DNA from 2 places in the Ancylomarina sp. genome. Region 2 is predicted to be linked to the other one. Evidence: riboswitches for the same ligand, from Rfam matches in the RefSeq annotation. Region 2 holds a riboswitch; the other holds the start of a gene.

Region 1 (9,632 bases), on a different contig from region 2:
TTTGCATCAATATTTCCTCCAGTTAAAAGAACATCTCCATCATCCAAAGCTTTCCATTCTCCTTTTAATGCATTATTTTGTAATCCGACACTTAAACCAGCATTCAAAATACCATTAAATATTTTAAACTGATAAGCGTATTGAAACTTTATATTGGTTTTGTTTTCAACACCCAATTTATCACTCATTACTGTTAAACCCAAACCATGCATTCTACGCCCAATTTTCAGCGGCACATTCCCATTGAAAGCCGTAGAAACAGGAGCATCATCAAATCCGATCCACTGCTGGCGGTTAATAATAGATCCTGTCATTTCATCACCAACACCTGCAAATGCAGGGTTAAAAGTGAGTAAGTTATACATATTTTGGCTGAACTGAGGATCCTGCTGAGCTTTAGACACAAAGCTTATCCCAACAGCCAATATGATGAAAAATATTTTTCTCATAAAATAGAAACAGATACTGTACTAATGATAATCTGGTTGCTGTAAAGTAAGCAATAATATTCATCTTTTACAAGCTTCATCAAAGTAGAGGTCACTTTAGTCAAACAAAACACATATTTTACATTAAACAAGCTATATATAAAATTACACTTTTCTTGAATTTTTCGGTATTAAATTGTCAATAAAACACACAAAAAAAAAAGAACCCAACGAAATATATCGTTGGATTCTTGAGTTATTCAATATTTGAATAAAAATTTATTCTTTATTTCTTGACAACCGTTTTTTTCTTTGTAGCTGTCGCCTTTTTAGCTACAGCTTTTTTCTTAGCTGGAGCCTTCTTCTTTACCGCTGTTGTTTTATTTGCTGCAGTTGTTTTTTTCTTCTTCTGAGGCGTATCCTTAATTATTTTCAAACAATCTTTATAAGAAAGAGATGTTGGATCAATATCTTTAGCCAATCTGTAATTTTCTTTTTGATAAGCTATATATGGTCCCCAGCGACCGTTCAAGACCTGGATATCAGCATCTTCTTCGAAAGACTTAATATGCTTCAAGCGATCCTTCTCGCGCTTCTCTTCAATTAAAACAATTGCTCTTTCCAAATCGATCGTCATTGGATCATCAACATCCTTCTCTAGTGATGAGAATTTACTATCGTGACGAACATATGGTCCAAAACGCCCAATTGCAACAACCACTTTTTTATCTTCGTATAAGCCTAAGTCCCTAGGCAGTTTAAAAAGATCAATCGCCTCATCAAGAGTTATAGTTTCAAGATGCTGACCTGCTAGTAAGCTGGCAAATTTTGGTTTTTCTTCGTCCCCCTCTGCACTTTCACCTAATTGAGCCATTGGCCCGTAACGTCCAATACGAACTAGAATAACTTTACCTGTTTTTGGATCTTCACCAAGAATTCTTTCTCCTGTAGAACGGTCAGATGTTTCAAGTGTTTTCTCAACATTTTCGTGGAAAGGAAAATAAAATTTCCCAATCATTTCATACCAAATTGAGTTACCTAGAGCAATCTCATCGAATTCTTTCTCTACATCAGCTGTAAAGTTGTAGTTCATAATATTTGAGAAATGCTTTACCAGAAAATCAGTAACAACCATTCCAATATCCGAGGGGAATAATTTCTTATTCTCAGCTCCAGTTATTTGACTTTTCATCTCTTCTTCAATCAAGTTGTCGATTAGATTGAAGACCTCATACTGACGTTGTACACCATCACGTGTTTCTTTAACAACATAACCTCTGTTTTGAACAGTAGTAATTGTTGGTGCATATGTTGATGGACGACCGATCCCTAATTCCTCAAGTTTTTTAACCAAACTTGCCTCTGTAAATCGTGGAGGATGGTGCGTGAAATTCTGAATAGCTTTAATGTACTCATTCTCTAATTTATCACCAATACTTACTTGTGGAAGAAGAGATTCTTCTTGTTTCTGTTCTTCATCGTCAGTTGATTCCAAATAAACCTTAAGGAAACCTTCGAATTTGATCATCTCACCAGTTGCAACAAACTTTTCCTCATTTGTTGAAATACTGATTTTAATATTTGTTTTTTCGAGCAAAGCATCGCTCATTTGAGAAGCAATAGTACGCTTCCAAATCAAATCATAAAGACGCTTTTCATTTGACTCACCCTCTACACGATCCTTATTAAGGTATGCAGGACGAATAGCCTCGTGAGCCTCTTGAGCACCTTTACTCTTTGTACTATATTTTCTAATCTTCACATAGTCTGCACCATGCAAACGTGTAATTTCCTCTTTGGCAGTCTTCAAAGCTGTCTCAGACAAGTTTACGGAGTCTGTTCTCATATAGGTAATATGTCCAGCCTCATACAAACGCTGAGCAACTGTCATTGTTTGAGAAACTGAAAATCCTAACTTCCGACTCGCTTCCTGCTGCAAGGTTGAAGTTGTAAAAGGTGCAGCCGGCTTTCTAACAGATGGCTTCTTCACAATATCATTGATATGATATTCTGCATTTTTACATGACTCCAAAAACTTTAGTGTTTCTTCTTTGGTGTCGAAACGTTTAGGAAGTTCCGATTTCAATACTTTATTCGAACCATTTTTATCTGTAACTAAGAAATGAGCCACAACCTTATAAAATGATTTCGATTTAAAAGCAATGATCTCACGTTCTCTTTCAACGATAAGACGAACAGCCACAGACTGCACACGTCCCGCCGATAAAGAAGGTTTAACCTTTTTCCACAAGACAGGTGAGATCTCAAATCCTACAAGTCTATCAAGGATTCGACGAGCCTGTTGAGCATTTACCAAATTCTCATCTATCTGACGTGGATTTTCTACTGCATTTAGAATTGCCTCTTTTGTAATTTCATGAAAAACAATACGTTTTGTATTCTCTTTCTTTAATTTAAGTTCCTCAAACAAATGCCAAGCAATTGCCTCTCCCTCGCGGTCCTCATCGGAAGCTATCCAAACCGTTTTTGCTTCCTTCGCCAACTTCTTTAGTTCTGTTACAACTTTCTTTTTGTCCGTCGAAACAATATATTTAGGCGTAAAGTTGTTCTTGATATCAATACCAAAATCCTTCTTGTCAAGATCTCGGATATGCCCAAAACTGGACTTCACAAGAAAACTGTCTCCTAAAAACTTTTCGATTGTTTTCGCCTTTGCAGGGGACTCAACAATAACTAAATTCTCTACCATCGCATCAATATTTATGGAAAATCGTGCTCTTAAATTTTGTGCAAAGTAAAAACATATGATCCCTAAGTTCCAAATTTTATGATACTAATTTTCAAAACTCTTTATTTTAGGGGTCGTATTTTGAGGAAAAACATACTCATAAGATTTGTTGTTTTATTTACTATTTTTACGAACGAATTGCATACAAACAAAGCAGAACAACAATTAATTTTAGATAATATGACTGAGTCAGATCTTAATAATACAGACAACAAAACTGAAGTATCTGAAAATTTAAAAAAATATATCATTGCATTCTGGGCTATGTTTTCATTTATAGTCTTAAGTGTATTCTTTTTATTTATGGGGGTTTCAAATGGAAATTTTGGTTTTATGCCGAGTTTCGAAGAGCTTGAGAATCCCAAAAATAGTTTGGCCACCGAAATTTATTCTGCAGATAAGGTTCTCCTTGGAAAATTCTATTTCCAAAACAGAAGTTTCGTAAAATACGAAGAATTATCTCCTGATATGGTTCATGCTTTAGTGGCAACCGAAGATGTTAGGTTCTACGATCACTCAGGTATTGATTTAATAGGTCTTGCTCGTGTTGCTAAAGGATTAGTTACTGCCAACAAAAATGCTGGTGGAGGAAGTACGCTTTCGCAACAATTGGCTAAAATGCTTTTCCCAAGAGAGCGCTTCAGCAGCAAGGTTGATATGGTCTTCCGAAAATTTCGTGAGTGGGTTATCAGTGTTAAACTTGAACGTAGCTATACCAAAGAAGAAATTCTTACCATGTATTTAAATAAGTACGATTTCTTAAACTTAGCTGTAGGTGTTAAATCTGCAGCCCGCGTATATTTTAATACAACTCCCGATTCGCTTAAAGTTGAACAGTCCGCAATGTTAGTTGGTATGGCTAAAAACTCTTCATACTACAATCCACTTCGCCGACCTGAATTGACTTTAGATAGGCGTAATGTTGTCTTAAGCCAAATGGTGAAGTATAACTATCTTGAGCAACAGCAATACGATTCTCTAAAGCTTTTACCTCTTAACCTGGATTACCAAAAAGTTGACCACCGAAGAGGAAGTGCAACGTATTTTAGAGAATATTTAAGAACAAGCCTTACAGCAAGAAAACCCCTAGAAAGTCGATATCCTTCGTGGAATAAACAACAATTTATTGAAGATTCTCTTCAATGGAAGAATAACCCATTTTTTGGATGGTGTAATAAAAATAAAAAAGCAGATGGAGAATCCTATAATATTTATAAGGATGGTTTAAAAATATATACGACCATTGATTCTCGTATGCAGAAATATGCCGAGCAAGCCGTCAGAGAGCATTTAGGCCTTGATTTACAACCTGCTTTTGACAATGAGAAGAGATATCACAAAAATCCTCCTTTTTCTGATGATTTAGACGACGAAGCCGTAGAACGGAATTTATACTTATCAATGAGAAGAAGTGAAAGGTTCCGTGTTCTAAAAGACAAAGATATTTCTCTTGATTCTATTAAAAGTATTTTTGAAACACCTACCCCAATGAGAATCTTCACCTGGAAAGGGGAGCGTGATACTATATTGTCACCTAACGATTCTATGCTGTATTATAAGGGATTTCTTAGAGCTGGTTTTATGTCTATGGTTCCACAAACAGGCGAAGTTAGAGCCTACGTAGGTGGACCAAATTACAAATACTTTATGTACGATATGGTAAATAATGGTAAGCGCCAAGTTGGTTCTATCATCAAACCATTCCTGTACACAGTAGCCATGCAAGAGGGATTAACACCATGCGATAAAGTTCCAAATATTGCACAGACTTTTGATGTCGGTGACGGAACAACATGGACCTCAAGAAACTCTACAAGCAAACGTTCTGGAGAGATGGTAACCCTTAGATGGGGGCTGGCGAATTCTGTAAACAATATCTCTGGCTGGGTTTTGAAACAGTTCAAACCCAATGCAATTGTCGAAATGGCAAAAAAGATGGGTATCGTCAGTCGAATTGATCCTGTGCCTTCAATATTCTTAGGAACATCCGAAATTACAGTTCGTGAAATGGTAGGAGCCTATGCTACTTATGCAAACAAAGGCGTTTATATTAAACCTCGTTTTATTTCAAGAATTGAAGATAGCAAAGGAAATGAGATTGCTCGCTCAATCCCTCAAAAACGTGAGGCGATGAGTGCTAAAACAGCTTACCTGATGACCAACCTTCTTGAAGGTGTTGTGAATCGAGGAACAGCTGGGCGCCTGAGATGGAAGTACAACCTTCGTAACCCTATTGGGGGAAAAACAGGAACCACCCAAAATCATTCGGATGGTTGGTTTATGGGTGTTACACCCAATCTGGTCTCTGGAGTTTGGGTTGGAGCTGAAGATAGAGCCATCCATTTCGAAGGAATTACTCAAGGACAAGGAGCTAATATGGCTTTACCAATTTGGGGACTATATATGCAAAAAGTATATGCTGATGAATCTTTAAATATACCGAAAGGCAAGTTTGAAAAACCTATAGGTTTCAATATTGATCTGGATTGTAACACTCAATCTAAAAACCCAAGAAATAAGGGTTTAATCCAAAATGAAGAAGAAGATTTCTTTTAAAATCAGTCATCTAATATTATTGGCAAATTATAATTTTTGATTAAACTTGCAAAACGATTTGGGTTCCGAAAGGAATAATAGGGAATCCTGTTAAAAACAGGAGCTGTCCCCGCAGCTGTAATTCTTGATTCGAAATTTTTCGAATCTGTATTTTGAACGAAAGACCACTGTCAGCCTGAAGCGGACGGGAAGGTGTTCAAAATTGAGATAAGCCAGAAGACCTGCCTATAATCTTGAGTTTAGCTTTCGGGTAAGAAAAGCAGAAAGTCTCTGTAACCTTTCACTTTTTTGACGCAAGCAGAGTTGATCTTTGCCATAGATCTGCTCGTAAAAATTCATAAGTAACTGTTAAAAGGATTGTAAAATTGCGATAGCAAGCTTACAATCCTTTATTTTTTTTCAAACTCATAGTATTCCGTCAAAGCTTTTTACTTAATTTTGTTTAAATTGACTTTCACAGTTTAGCATCCCGATAAGCTCATTATGAATAAAATCCTCATTATAGACGATGATCCTACGATCTGTATCATGCTTCAAGGCCTACTTAATAAAAAAGGTTTCGAATCTGATATCGCCTTTTCTGCCAATGAAGGATTAAAAAAATTTGGCAGCTTTAAGCCGAACTTGGTCATTAGTGATTTTCGTTTACCTGATATCAATGGCCTTGATCTTCTCAAGCAAATAAAGAGTTTGAATCCTCACATGCCTGTCATCATCATGACATCTTATGCTGAAATTCGAACAGCCGTGAATGCCATAAAACTGGGAGCTTACGAGTACATAACAAAACCTCTCAATCCTGAAGAAATTCTCGTCCTTATCAATTCCGCAATAGAAAAATCTAAAACTGTTGAGGAAGTTGGTAAAACTAAAAAAATCGAATTCATTCGTGGTAAAAGTCCTAATTCTGTTCAGATCGATCAGTATATCAATCTGGTTGCTCCAACTGATATGTCTGTGATTATTGAGGGAGAAAGTGGAACAGGAAAAGAAATTGTAGCTCGACGAATTCATGAGGCCAGTGCCCGAAAGGATAAAAATTTTGTGGCAGTAGACTGTGGAGCCTTATCCAATGAGTTAGCAGGAAGTGAACTTTTTGGTCACAATAAAGGCTCTTTTACTGGTGCCATTACCGATAAAAAAGGTCAGTTTGAATTTGCCAAAGGGGGGACACTCTTCCTGGATGAGATTGGAAATTTATCCTACGAAATCCAGATCAAACTATTAAGGGCTATTCAAGAAAAAAAAATTCGTCAGCTTGGTAGTAATAATGATATTGATACTGACGTTAGAATACTCGTTGCAACCAATGAAGATCTAATTAAAGAGGTTAATAAGTCTAATTTTAGAGAAGATTTATACCACCGCTTGAACGAATTCAAGATTTCAGTTCCAGCTCTTCGTGATAGAAAAGAAGACATCAAGCTTTTCGCTGATAATTTCCTAAACCTATCCAATCAGGAACTCAATAAAAATATCAATCACTTTTCTGATGAATTTATTCAGAAACTAAAAGCATACAGTTGGCCAGGAAATTTAAGAGAGCTTAGAAATGTGATTCGAAGAGCCTTACTTTTAAGCACTGGTGAACGTCTCGAAACATCAGCCTTGCCTCCCGAAATACTCCACTATCAGGAATCGACAAGTATAGCTGATAATACGACTGACTTGAAACTTATTCAGGCTTCAACAGAAAGAGATAAGATTATTGATATTTTGAGAGAAGTCAACAACAATAAATCAAAGGCAGCACGCTTACTCAATATCGACAGAAAAACGCTTTATACTAAGATGAAGCAATATGGTATAGAAGGTTAATTTAAAATAGAATGACAACAAAATTTCTAGTTTTTTTCCTTTACTATTTGACTGTGTGTGCTCCGTTCATTCTTATCTACAAACCCGAATTAGACATTAGTCAATTCATCATTGTCTATTTCTTGTTTTTCAGACCTCTTATTGATGGTTTATTCTTGTCTTACCTGACAAAAAAAACAAGATGGGATTTCTATATTCCATTTTACTCACACACGAAATATTTCAGAATGTTTATAGGTGGAAAACTGTAGACGTCAAACTCAATTAAGGGTTCTCTTGCAAGTCTTCAATTTGTTTAAAAATCTGATTTGATAATTCCTCAAGTTTATTAATAGCACGATTCACCTCTTCAATACTCATTAGCTCATCAGGCTCTTGATGAATCATTTTTTCTAATTCAATCAAAATATCACTTGCAGACTCTATTTTAAGCTGTCGGTAAGAGCTCAACATTCTATGGGCAATTTCACCTATCTGCTTATAATGCTTGCCATCACTAGCATCTTTAAGGAGCTGAAGACTCTCCTTGGCTATTCGCGTGAAGCTAGTCAGAATCTTATTAACTAAGGCATTATCACCTCCCGAGAATTTCTCCACTTCTGATAAATCAAATAATAGATGGCTCGTTTCATATAATGATTTCACTTCCTCCACCGGACTCATTTCAACTTCGATCTTCAATTGCTTACATAGGGTTTCCAGTAATGCATCTTCTTCAAAAGGCTTCAGTAAGTAGGCTGACATACCTTCTTTGATATATTTATCCAAATCAACTTGACGCACATTCGCTGTTAAAGCAATAATAGGCATCTTTGATTTTAGATTAGTACGAATATATTTGCATAAGTCCACACCTCCCATTTCTGGCATATGAATATCAGTCAGTAGGATATCAAACTTGCTATTTTGCATACACTCCAGAGCCTTCAAGCCATTATTTACAAAGCTTGGATTTAGATTCCATCCTTTAAAAATAGTTTGCATCAGAAGCGAACTGTACTCATCATCTTCAGCCACCAAAATCCTTTTTTGCTTGAGTTCATCAGGCACTTTATTTATAAGCTTCACTGATGATTCCTCTCTAATAGCTTCCCCCTTTGTAATTGGAAGATCCAAACGAAATTCAGATCCTTTACCCAATTCACTGCTGACACTTAAATCGCCACCTAACATTCTAGCTAATCGTCGACTAATTGATAAGCCCAAACCAGTTCCACCATATTTTCTTGCAGAGAAAGATTCTGCCTGACTGAAATCTTCAAAAACATGTTCTAATTTATCAGATGAGATACCAATACCTGTATCAATTAAACTCACTTTAAACGTGTTTTTGTCAGCACCTGTTTCCATTACAGCCTTTATACTTACAGCACCTTCTTCGGTAAACTTAATTGCATTTGAACCTAGATTTAATAAAATCTGTTTTAAACGAAATGGATCACTTTCAAATAGATATTGTTCTTCACCATCGTAAGTCCATGAAAATTTGATATTCTTCTTGTTAGCAGAAACACTTAATAGGTTGTATACCTCCTGTATCAATTTCTTAGGTTCGAAACTCTGCTTTTCTATCACCAGTTTACCGGCTTCAATTTTCGCAAGATCCAGAATATCATTTACCAAACCTAGAAGATGATTTGATGAGTTCTCTATGACCTCAACATACTTTGTTTGCTCAGCATCCATTTCCGTTTTTTCAAGCTGACGAGAGAAACCTATCAAAGCATTTAATGGTGTTCTTATCTCATGACTCATCGATGCTAAAAATTCTTCTTTCACCCTAGCTAATTTCTCAGCTTTGCCTTTGGCAAGGATAAGTTGTTTTTTCAGATAATCTGATTTTGAAAGGTCGAGAAGGGTAAACAGGATGAATAATACACCAAAAATAAACCCAACAATAATAACAATGGTTATGAGTATAATGGAGTCTTTAGCTAGTTGCTCGGTTTGGGTAACCTTTTGTGTAATATCTCTAATTTGTTGCTGCTCAAGCTCAGTTAATAGCTTTTTTATCTTCTGTAGTATGATAGCGTTTTCATCAACCAATTTGAGTTCCTCATGCATTAATCTTTCACGAGCCT
Region 2 (9,632 bases):
ACTATCACGACTGACTTTGAATAAGACAACAAGATGGATGCATCGCTCAAACTGATTTCCTTCATATCGCCACCTTCCTGATTAGAAGCTGAAGCGCCACCGCCTCCAAAGGAACCAATAATCACATTCAATAAAGAGCGGTTCATAGCCTTACACATCAGTAAGGTTAGAATTGTGCCCGCTGCTCCAACAAGAATACCTCCCAAAATCATTGCCTGATTGTTGTAGATAAAACCTGCCATAGCAGCTGCAATTCCGGTAAAACTATTCAGTAAGGAAATAACCACTGGCATATCGGCCCCACCAATTGGCATCACGAACATGATACCATATAAAAGAGAAACACCCAGTAATAAATAGATTGCCCAATTTAGTTGCACAGGTGTTTGACCTGAAATCATGATAAATACCGAAATAACCACGACTGCTACTAATAGAAGTAAATTCACATATGTCATGATACCTGAAAAAATATCTTTCACCTTACCATCCAGTTTACCATAGGCGACCACAGAGCCAGAAAAGGCAACTGAGCCGATAATTAAACCCAGAATGGTAACCAGGACTGAACCCAGATTATTCATATCTGCATTGGGAAATTCGAGCAAAGCAACCAAGGCAGAAGCCGCACCTCCAGATGCATTAAATAAAGAGACCAATTGTGGCATAGCTGTCATTTTCACACGACGCGCAACAATCCAACCAATAACTGACCCAACGGTTATGGCTGATAAAATTATCCAAACATTAGTCAATGAAATACCGTTTCCTCCAGTATCTTTATGCAAAAGCAAGGTTGTTATCATGGCTAAAACCATACCTCCTCCAGCGTAAAAATTACCCCGTCGAGCCGTTTCAGGATGACTTAACAATTTCAATCCAACAACAAAAAGAAGAGCTGAAATTAAATAACTTAGTTCGAGTATCGATTCTCCCAAAGTAAAATCAATCCCATTTATAGTTCCTATTATTTGTTCCATATCTTCTTATTTTTTCTTCTTTTTAAACATTTCCAACATGCGATCTGTCACCACAAAACCACCCACTACATTGAGTGTTCCGAATATGACAGCAAAAAAACCAAGTATGAGTTCCAAAGAAAGTGTTGTGGTATCGGCATGACCTACTAAAATGATTCCACCGATAATAATAACACCACTAATAGCATTGGCTCCCGACATGAGAGGTGTGTGAAGAACTGAGGGAACATTGGATATGACTTCAATTCCCAAGAATATGGATAGGGCAATCACAAAAATTGCCTCCTTATATGTAAAAAAATAGACGAGTATTTGTTCCATTTGTATTTGATTTAGGATTCAACAACTGATTTGACACGTTCATTATAAATTTCCCCTGAATGAGTGATACATGTACCTTTTACAATATCATCTTCAAAATTCAGATTTAATGAACCATCTTCGGCTATCAGCAACTGTAAGAAGTTGAAGACATTTTTACCAAACATTTTACTGGCATCAATAGGCATTAGAGATGGATAGTCTGACTGACCAATAATCTTAACCTCATCATAAATTACAGTTTCACTATTTTTTGTCAATTCGCAATTTCCACCACTCGATGCTGCCAAATCAATAATAACAGAACCGGGTCTCATACGCTCAACAGCCTCAGTTGGAATTAAGAGAGGAGCTTTTCTACCAGGAATTTGAGCCGTACAAATAATCACATCCGCTTTAGCTGCATGATCATTAATCGCTTCTTGCTGTTTCTTCTTGAATTCCTCTGTTTGCTCTACAGCATAACCTCCAGCTGCAGAATCATCAATAGCACCTTCAACCTCTACGAATTTAGCTCCAAGGCTATTCACCTCTTCCTTAACTGCCGATCGCACATCAAAAGCTTCAACTTGTGCACCTAACTTACGAGCTATAGCAATAGACTGTAAACCAGCAACACCAGCACCTAAAATTAAAACGGTAGCGGGACGAATGGTACCTGCTGCTGTCATAAACATAGGAAAAAAGTTAGGGAGTTCATTGGCAGCCTGAAGTACGGCTTTATAACCTGCAACAGTTGCCATAGATGATAAGACATCCATTGCTTGTGCTCGAGTTGTTCTTGGAATAGAATCCATACTAAAGCTGGTTATACCATTCGTTAAAAATGACTTTACCAAATCCGTATTCCAAAGTGGATTAAATTGACTCAACCAAACTTGTTTCTCACTAAGGCTTTGAATTAATTCTATACTTGGCTCACTAATTTGAACAAAAAGATCGGCCTTCTTTAACAGTTCATCTCTTTCAGCGATTGTTGCTCCAGCGTTACGATATGCTTCGTCTTTTTGGAAGGCTTTAGTTCCTGCACCCGTCTCTATACATACTTCCACTTTTGCTTGAACCAGCTTAGAGACAATTTCTGGTAAAAGAGCCACACGCTGCTCAGCGCCTTGCTCCTTCAATAATCCTAAAATCATAGGCTTTGTTTATAGTTAATTTCGATTGATATTTTTACAGTAGAATAGCTTCATTTATAAAGCATTGTCCAATAAATATAGCTTTTAATAGGCACATTTGAAATTGCTATTATGAACTTTTCGCAAACAAATTCAAATAAGAGGCTTTATCCTCTCTTAATTGTGCCTGAATAAGCGAATCGTTGTTTAGACTGATTCTATATTAAATCTAGATATTTAAATTAGAATACTAGCATAAAATCATTCCCTTTCTCCTTCTGATATGAAAAATCACTACATCTAGGTATTTTACATCAATTCCTAAATTAGGCACAAAAAAAAAGAAGGAACTTTTACTAGAAAGGTCCTTCTTTAAATTGTAATCTGACTAGTCCTGATATAGCGTTACAAAAAAGTAATGTTATATCAGGACAAGACAATCTATAAATTGCTTCAGCAATTAATCTATTAATAATTACTGGGTTCCACAGCTTTTTCTTTTTCCCAGACAGGTAGCAAATGATCTGGTTTATCCTGAATCACTTTTTTAATCCACTCTTGCGAATAGCCTACTGTTTTAGCTCTTCCTTTTTCATCTTTGATATAACCATCATTATATTTCGTAATCAAGTGTTCTGCTAGTTCAAGCCATCTTTCTGCAACTAAATCGAGTTGATCATTAGAGAAATCTGAAAGAAAATCTGCGGCTAATTTTGGATCTGTTTTATACAATTCACCTGCAGCCTTATCGATAGCAGGAATATAAGTGAAGAATTTATCTTCCAATTCTCTTTGTACTTTTTGGATATCCTGAATCATATCCGAATACCTTAAATCGGAGTAATTAGATACGAAATTAAATCTCCACCAAGCAGAATCCCAAGAGAATTTCTGAAGAGATCCCTGTCCCCAAATCTCAGGTATTTTTTTCGTACAAGAATAAACAGGTGTATAACATGTGTAATAGGTATCATCATAACCATACCATAACACACCTCCAATTTCGTTTGGCAACCACGATCGTGATTGAGCAATAAAAGAAAAGGCTGTGTTTCTTGTGGAAATAGATCTCTCCCAAACAGCTGTTTTTCCTTCTACTTCAAGAACTAGAGGACGACAACGGTTTGGGCTTCCGAATGGGCCAGCTTCTATCCCTTTGGTCATATCAAATGCAGTTCCTTCGTAATGATCTCTTATCAAATATGAAACCGCTTTAACATCCAATTTAGTATCTGGTTTTATCCATAAAGGGTATCGCTCAGCGCCTACAACGCCACGATGATAATCTGTTGACAATTCCAGTGATGGTGCGCATCGGTTAAACATACTCCATACACGTGATTCACAATACCTTAAATTGGAAGGATTGGATGGATCATAAGCTTCATTAAATCGGAATGGCTCTCCGGATTCAGGATTGTAATAGCCTTTCTCAATGGCTAAGTCTATCACATTCTTGGAATAAAGACAATTCTCAGGATCATCTAAAGGAAATTCTCCGATTCTGGATTTGTTGGCATGGGCTGAAATGTAGCCGTTGGGTATTTTTCTGGCTACCCAAACAGCACCTTTTCCACCTTCGCCAGTTCCTGCCATTTCAAGAATCCAGGCTTCATTGGCATCGGCGATAGAAAAGGATTCTCCTTCGCAGTTAAAGCCATATTCTTCGGCTAAAGTTGTCATTACTTTTACAGCTTCCAGTGCCGTCTTCGATCGTTTAAGAGCGAGTTGCATCAGAGTCCAATAATGAAGTAGATTTGAAGAATTAACCAATTCGGCTCTTCCTCCAAAAGTTGTTTCTCCTATGGATACCTGATGCTCATTCATATGTGGTCCAACAATAGCATAGGTGTGTAATACTTGTTTAATCTCACCTAAAACATTGCCACTCCAATCTTTTATTTCAAGCATTTCTCCTGGCTTATAATCTACTGCGTCCACCACTCTTAAGCGAGGATGGAATTCGCCATCGCAGGTATAAACAACCATAACGGAACCATCCTTTGAAGCGCCTTTGGTAACAATAAAATTCGTACAAGCAGAAACATCAAAGATGGTATTGGCTTGAATAAATACGATTAACAAAAATAGAAATGTTTTGTGCATAGGTTAATGATTGAGGTTAAGTTTTTCGGGGATTACGGTCAGTTCTATTGGTATTCAAGATCTAAACCTTCCGAAATTATTAAAAGGTCTCAAATAAACAAAGTACTACTAGAGATAAAAACAGAGAACATGTGTAAAATAGAAGCTTTCTTATTTATCTCAAACAAAATAAAGCAATAAGCCATTAAGAGACATAAAAAAAGGAACTCCCAGCGGAAGTTCCCTTATATCTTGAAAAGATTTTCTTAGCGAATTAGTTGCTAAATGTTGTTGAATTAGGCATTGTTCCAACTGTAAATTCTTTCACTTTTTCAGCATCCTGATTATACACATGTACTTTACCAGCAGTTGTTGCATCTACCGCTTCACACATCCAAAGATTACCATTCGTAGGATTTATATCCATTCCGTAGAATGTTGCATCGATAAATTTTGTTGTTGGTAAGGCAGTAGCTGTAATATCCATAGCATAAACAGCATCAGACATATAATAAATTGTCTTTTTATCCTTGCTGATTGCAATGTTCTTGATTCCAGTTGTACTTAAAGTAGTAAGTGCAAATGAAGTTACTTCATGTGTATTCCCATCAATTTTAGAAATACCAGATCCAGCATAAACAACATTTGGCCAGTTTGAATAATCAGCTACACCTGAACAATAAACCCAAACATCACCATTGGCATCTTTAACCATATCCTTAGGACAAGACTTAACCGTAATGGTTTTAATCACTTTATCAGTATCAAGATCAATCACAGAAACTGTATTATCATCATTCGACCATCCGCCGCTATTTGCAACATATAATTCATCTCCTGAGATAATTAATTTTTCCGGACCTGCTCCAACAGTAATTTCGGAAGTAATGGCCATTGTGTTTAAATCAATAACATGAATCTCATTATTTTGCTTAACGTAGTTTGGATAAGAACCAGTCGCACCTGTACCATTCGATAAATATGCTTTATTACCATCAATAGCAATTTCTCTTGGATAAGAAAGTCCTCCAATGGTAGCATGGTGTTTAAAATCTGAGGCTGTTACAACTTCAACATAACCAGCACCCGAAGTTGTAGTTACAACAATAAATACATATTTATCGTTCATAGCTATCGACTGAGGGAATTTTCCCAATGGAATACCATTAACAGCCTCAAAGTAGTTAAGTGTCACCTTATCTTCGGTATCAATTAAACTAATTGATCCATTCGTATTCCCTTCATTCAATACAAAATTTCCTTTTAATCTAGGGATTTCATTATTATCATCATCAGAACATGATACAAATGAAAAACCTGCAATCAATAATCCCAATGCAAGACTTAATACCTTTTTCATAGCTAATTAATTAAAAAATTACATTTACCCCAAAGTGAAAAGCTCTGCCAGGCATGGGGTAAAACCTAACAAGTTCATATGATTTATCAAACAGGTTTTCTACTCTTCCTGTCAACTTAATTTTTGCAAATTTGGTATTGAAACGATAGCCAGCATTTATGTCTACAAGCACATCTCCATCAACCTTTTGCCCTTCCCAAGTGTTGGTCTTTGAGCGAAAAGTAGATAGGATTCCAACATCCCAGTTGTCTCGGAAATAATCTGAAGAAAACTTGATTAAATGATGTGGTCGATATGCTAGAGTCTCTTTATATTTTTCACTTTCCTTATCGTCATTATATGAATCGTTATAGGCATATTTTAAAGATGTTCGAATACTATAATTCATATCATCCAATAAATGTGTTGCCTCAATATCCACTCCCTGAATAACAGATTCCCCTATATTCTCTGGACTCCAAAATGTTCCAGAACTCGGTTTCCACACAATTAAATTATCATTTTGAGCCCTATACAAATTTAGGTCTACAGTAAGACTTCCATACAAAGCTTTTTGAGCAAGCATGACCATACCAAGTTCGTAATTCCATCCCTTTTCAGATTTCAAATCAAGGTTTCCTGAATCAATCCAGTAACGTTCATTAAATGTTGGTCTTCGGTAATGCGTAGATGCCTTACCTCGAAAATCTATTATATAAGGGATTAGATGAACTAAAGAACTAAAAGAGTACATTTCAGGGGGATTAACCTCTGAATTCCATTCTTTACCATAGGTGAAAATAAAAATTCCTATTTGAGGGGTATACTTAGCAGCCAGAGTTACTCGCGATTCATTTTCATGAATATTGCTTTTATAATTATTCGTAATCCCCTTCAACCAATTGTATCTCCCATTAACATCAACACTCCATTGATCGGACAAATACCATCTAAGGTTCATATCATTTAGCCAACGTTTTGATTCAATTTCTGAATATATTTTATACCCTATATTATTTGCACTTCCTCTATCTGTGTACTTCAAATAGTCTGACAAGTATGCCGATTTGGCCTCCAATCTAAATTTACCGATTAACCTCTTCCAACCCACAAAAGCCTTAAAGGAAGAATCGCGTTGTTTCTGAAAACTAACTGGTTTACCTATCCCCATCAAACCACCGATATTCTTTTCTTTCACCTGATACCAAACACCCAAATCGATGTAGTTTTCTTTAATATTTAAATGCAAGTCTTGAATTGTCCCAACAGCTCTGTTCTGGTTATGATTTAATCGTTCAGTAGGTGAGCCAAAATCATATTTGTCTGTATATGAAAAGTTATTTTTTCCATACTGAAAAAACGCTTGACCTGAATAAGAAAACCATTTATTAGAATATTTCCCGTGAAGCTTGGTTTTGTAGTTTGAGAAGCTGCCTATTTCAGACATTAATCCTACAGAAGATTTGTTCTTCCAATCTGGCGTATTTGATAATTCAATGGCCCCACCTAAAGTTCCTGATCCGTATAATGTACCAGTAGCACCATACACCACTTGAACATTATCAAAAGAACCAGCATTTATTAAAGATAGGTCAGCAGAACCTGTTGTAAGAGAATTAACAGGGATTCCGTTCCAATTCACCGATGTGTGTGTCGCAGATGCCCCTCTCAATCCTACAGTTGAAAGAGCTCCCAATGAACCATTTGATGATACATTGACCAAGGCAGTCTTCTGAAGCATATTTGACAAATCACTTCCTCCATATCGCTGAATAAGAATAGAATCAATTTTCACTGTCTTTTCAGTAGTAGAAAAGTGCTGAAGTCTTGGTGCCAAAATATCAACCGAACTAATCTGAATCGTATCAATGCCAACACTTTGACCCCAACTAACAGAGCTAATCACACAGACCAACAGCACAAATAAAAATTTCAACTTCATCTTATAATTGATAAAGAAGAAAACACTAGGATAGAACAACAGAAATAACAATTCGATCGTCTTCCAAACATTTTCTCCGAATGTTTTGAAAAATAAGTTTGCATTGGCAGGTCTTCTGACTTACTCAACTTTTTCGGCCTTCCCATCTTCATGAAGCGGACAGTGGCATTGTGGTGAAAAAGCTTTTTTCTGAGCTTACAGCTACGGGAACAGCTCCGGACTTACACCGGATTCCCTTTTTAATCTCTATCCAACAAAAGTCAGATTCACGAGAACCAATTACGCTGCAAATGTATAAAAAAAAACAAAATAAGACCACCAAATCTCTTATTTGTAATCCACATCTAAAAATACTGTAAATCAATACATAAGAAACTCTTCATCATAAAAAAAGGGATATTCCGCAATTGGAACATCCCTTTTAAAGTGAATTAATAGATTTTAGAATCGATAAGCCAATTTAGCTATTAACGATCTTCCCGGCATATTGTAACCATCTTTCTCAGTATAATTTTCGTCTAATAAATTCGAAATTGTTATTCCAACTGTATACTTCTCTTTAAAAGTATACGAAGCCGAATAATCAAAAACATAAGAAATCGGATGACGTAACAAAGCCTCATCAATCAGTTCAGGACGAACCTCTTTACCTTTGAATACGATAGGCGCCCTTGCATATGTTGGCGCAGGATAAGTCACCATATAATTGTCTTCATAACGATGTCCAATATAACGACCATTCAAACAAGTAGAGAATCCTTTTAGGTTATCAAACTCAATACCAAATGATGCAGTGTTGTCTCTCACATATCTCATACTCCCTTCAGCAGGCTTACCAGCTAATTCATAGGCAACTTTTGCATCAATCATATGCGTATAATTCAAATATAAACGAAGTGAATAATCATAATCACTTAGTGCTCCAAAATCATAAGAGGCAAGCATCTCAATACCATTCATTTCTGCTTTTTGAGCATTGATATAAGTATAAAACTCATCACCATTCTTAGCAATCCCATCAGGATTTTGATATTCTTTGATTATCTTATTCTTATGCTTTGTTTGAAAATAGGTTAAATCAAAATTGATTCCTTTTTTGAAGTTCTTAAAATTGAAACCAAAATCAATAGTCTTGCTTTTTTCTGCCTTCAAATCGGCATTACCTTTTGTTGTAGAACCGGATGCAACAGTATAAAATCCAGCAACCTGAAAGGCATCAGGAGCTAAGAAAGCATCTCCCCAAGTCGAATGAATCGATAAATGATTACAGATATGATATTTCAACCCCATATTTTTAGTGAAAATCTCATACTTTTCAGAACTTGATGCATTACCTAAAAATTTATCCGCTTCCAATCCAAACTTGATAAAATCTCCTCGACCTCCGACTGAAGCATCCAATTTACCATCAAAAAGTTTAAATTGAATTTGACCAAAAACACCTGTTTTGCGATTTTGATAATCAGGTTTATAAGGCGCCTCACCAACCCCCTCTTTTGTGTAATTCTTACTCAGATATTTATCTGTTTTATTATCGATACCAAAAGCAAAAGTATGCTCTCCTATCTGAAAAGCATCATTCAACTGAAAGCCATAGTTCTTATAAACATTTTCAAGATTTCCGTAGCCATCATTTCCAAGATCAATTATTTCAGTATTTTCATTTGAAAAGAAAGGTGATAAACGAATTGAATGTATGCCTATTTTCCCTAGGACATCAAGACCTCCGGTATATCGCTCTATGTCTTTAGAGTCCATACCATAAGTATGCCAAAAATTACCTGGTGTTTCAACATCAAAAGCTTTATAGAAACTACTATTGAGGTTAAGTTTCCAATCTTTTGCAA

The links. A riboswitch is a leader RNA that binds a small molecule or an ion and turns the genes downstream of it on or off. The one in region 2 is predicted to bind cobalamin.
Region 1: linked by a shared signal. The riboswitch ahead of ABY905_RS03505 (sigma-54-dependent transcriptional regulator) and the one ahead of ABY905_RS01755 (TonB-dependent receptor plug domain-containing protein) in region 2 are both predicted to bind cobalamin.

What each region holds. Positions count from the first base shown of each region.
Region 1 covers NZ_JBFFKR010000022.1:15,101-24,732, forward strand. The annotation lists gene ABY905_RS03490 (type IX secretion system membrane protein PorP/SprF) at 1-449, opposite strand, end outside; gene topA (type I DNA topoisomerase) at 715-3,138, opposite strand; gene ABY905_RS03500 (penicillin-binding protein 1A) at 3,358-5,733, shown strand; cobalamin riboswitch at 5,777-5,977, shown strand; gene ABY905_RS03505 (sigma-54-dependent transcriptional regulator) at 6,217-7,551, shown strand; gene ABY905_RS03510 (ATP-binding protein) at 7,816-9,632, opposite strand, start outside.
Region 2 covers NZ_JBFFKR010000009.1:18,359-27,990, forward strand. The annotation lists gene ABY905_RS01730 (NAD(P)(+) transhydrogenase (Re/Si-specific) subunit beta) at 1-980, opposite strand, end outside; gene ABY905_RS01735 (NAD(P) transhydrogenase subunit alpha) at 987-1,301, opposite strand; gene ABY905_RS01740 (Re/Si-specific NAD(P)(+) transhydrogenase subunit alpha) at 1,313-2,440, opposite strand; gene ABY905_RS01745 (dipeptidase) at 2,888-4,525, opposite strand; gene ABY905_RS01750 (DUF5074 domain-containing protein) at 4,779-5,864, opposite strand; gene ABY905_RS01755 (TonB-dependent receptor plug domain-containing protein) at 5,875-7,785, opposite strand; cobalamin riboswitch at 7,873-8,080, opposite strand; gene ABY905_RS01760 (TonB-dependent receptor plug domain-containing protein) at 8,227-9,632, opposite strand, start outside.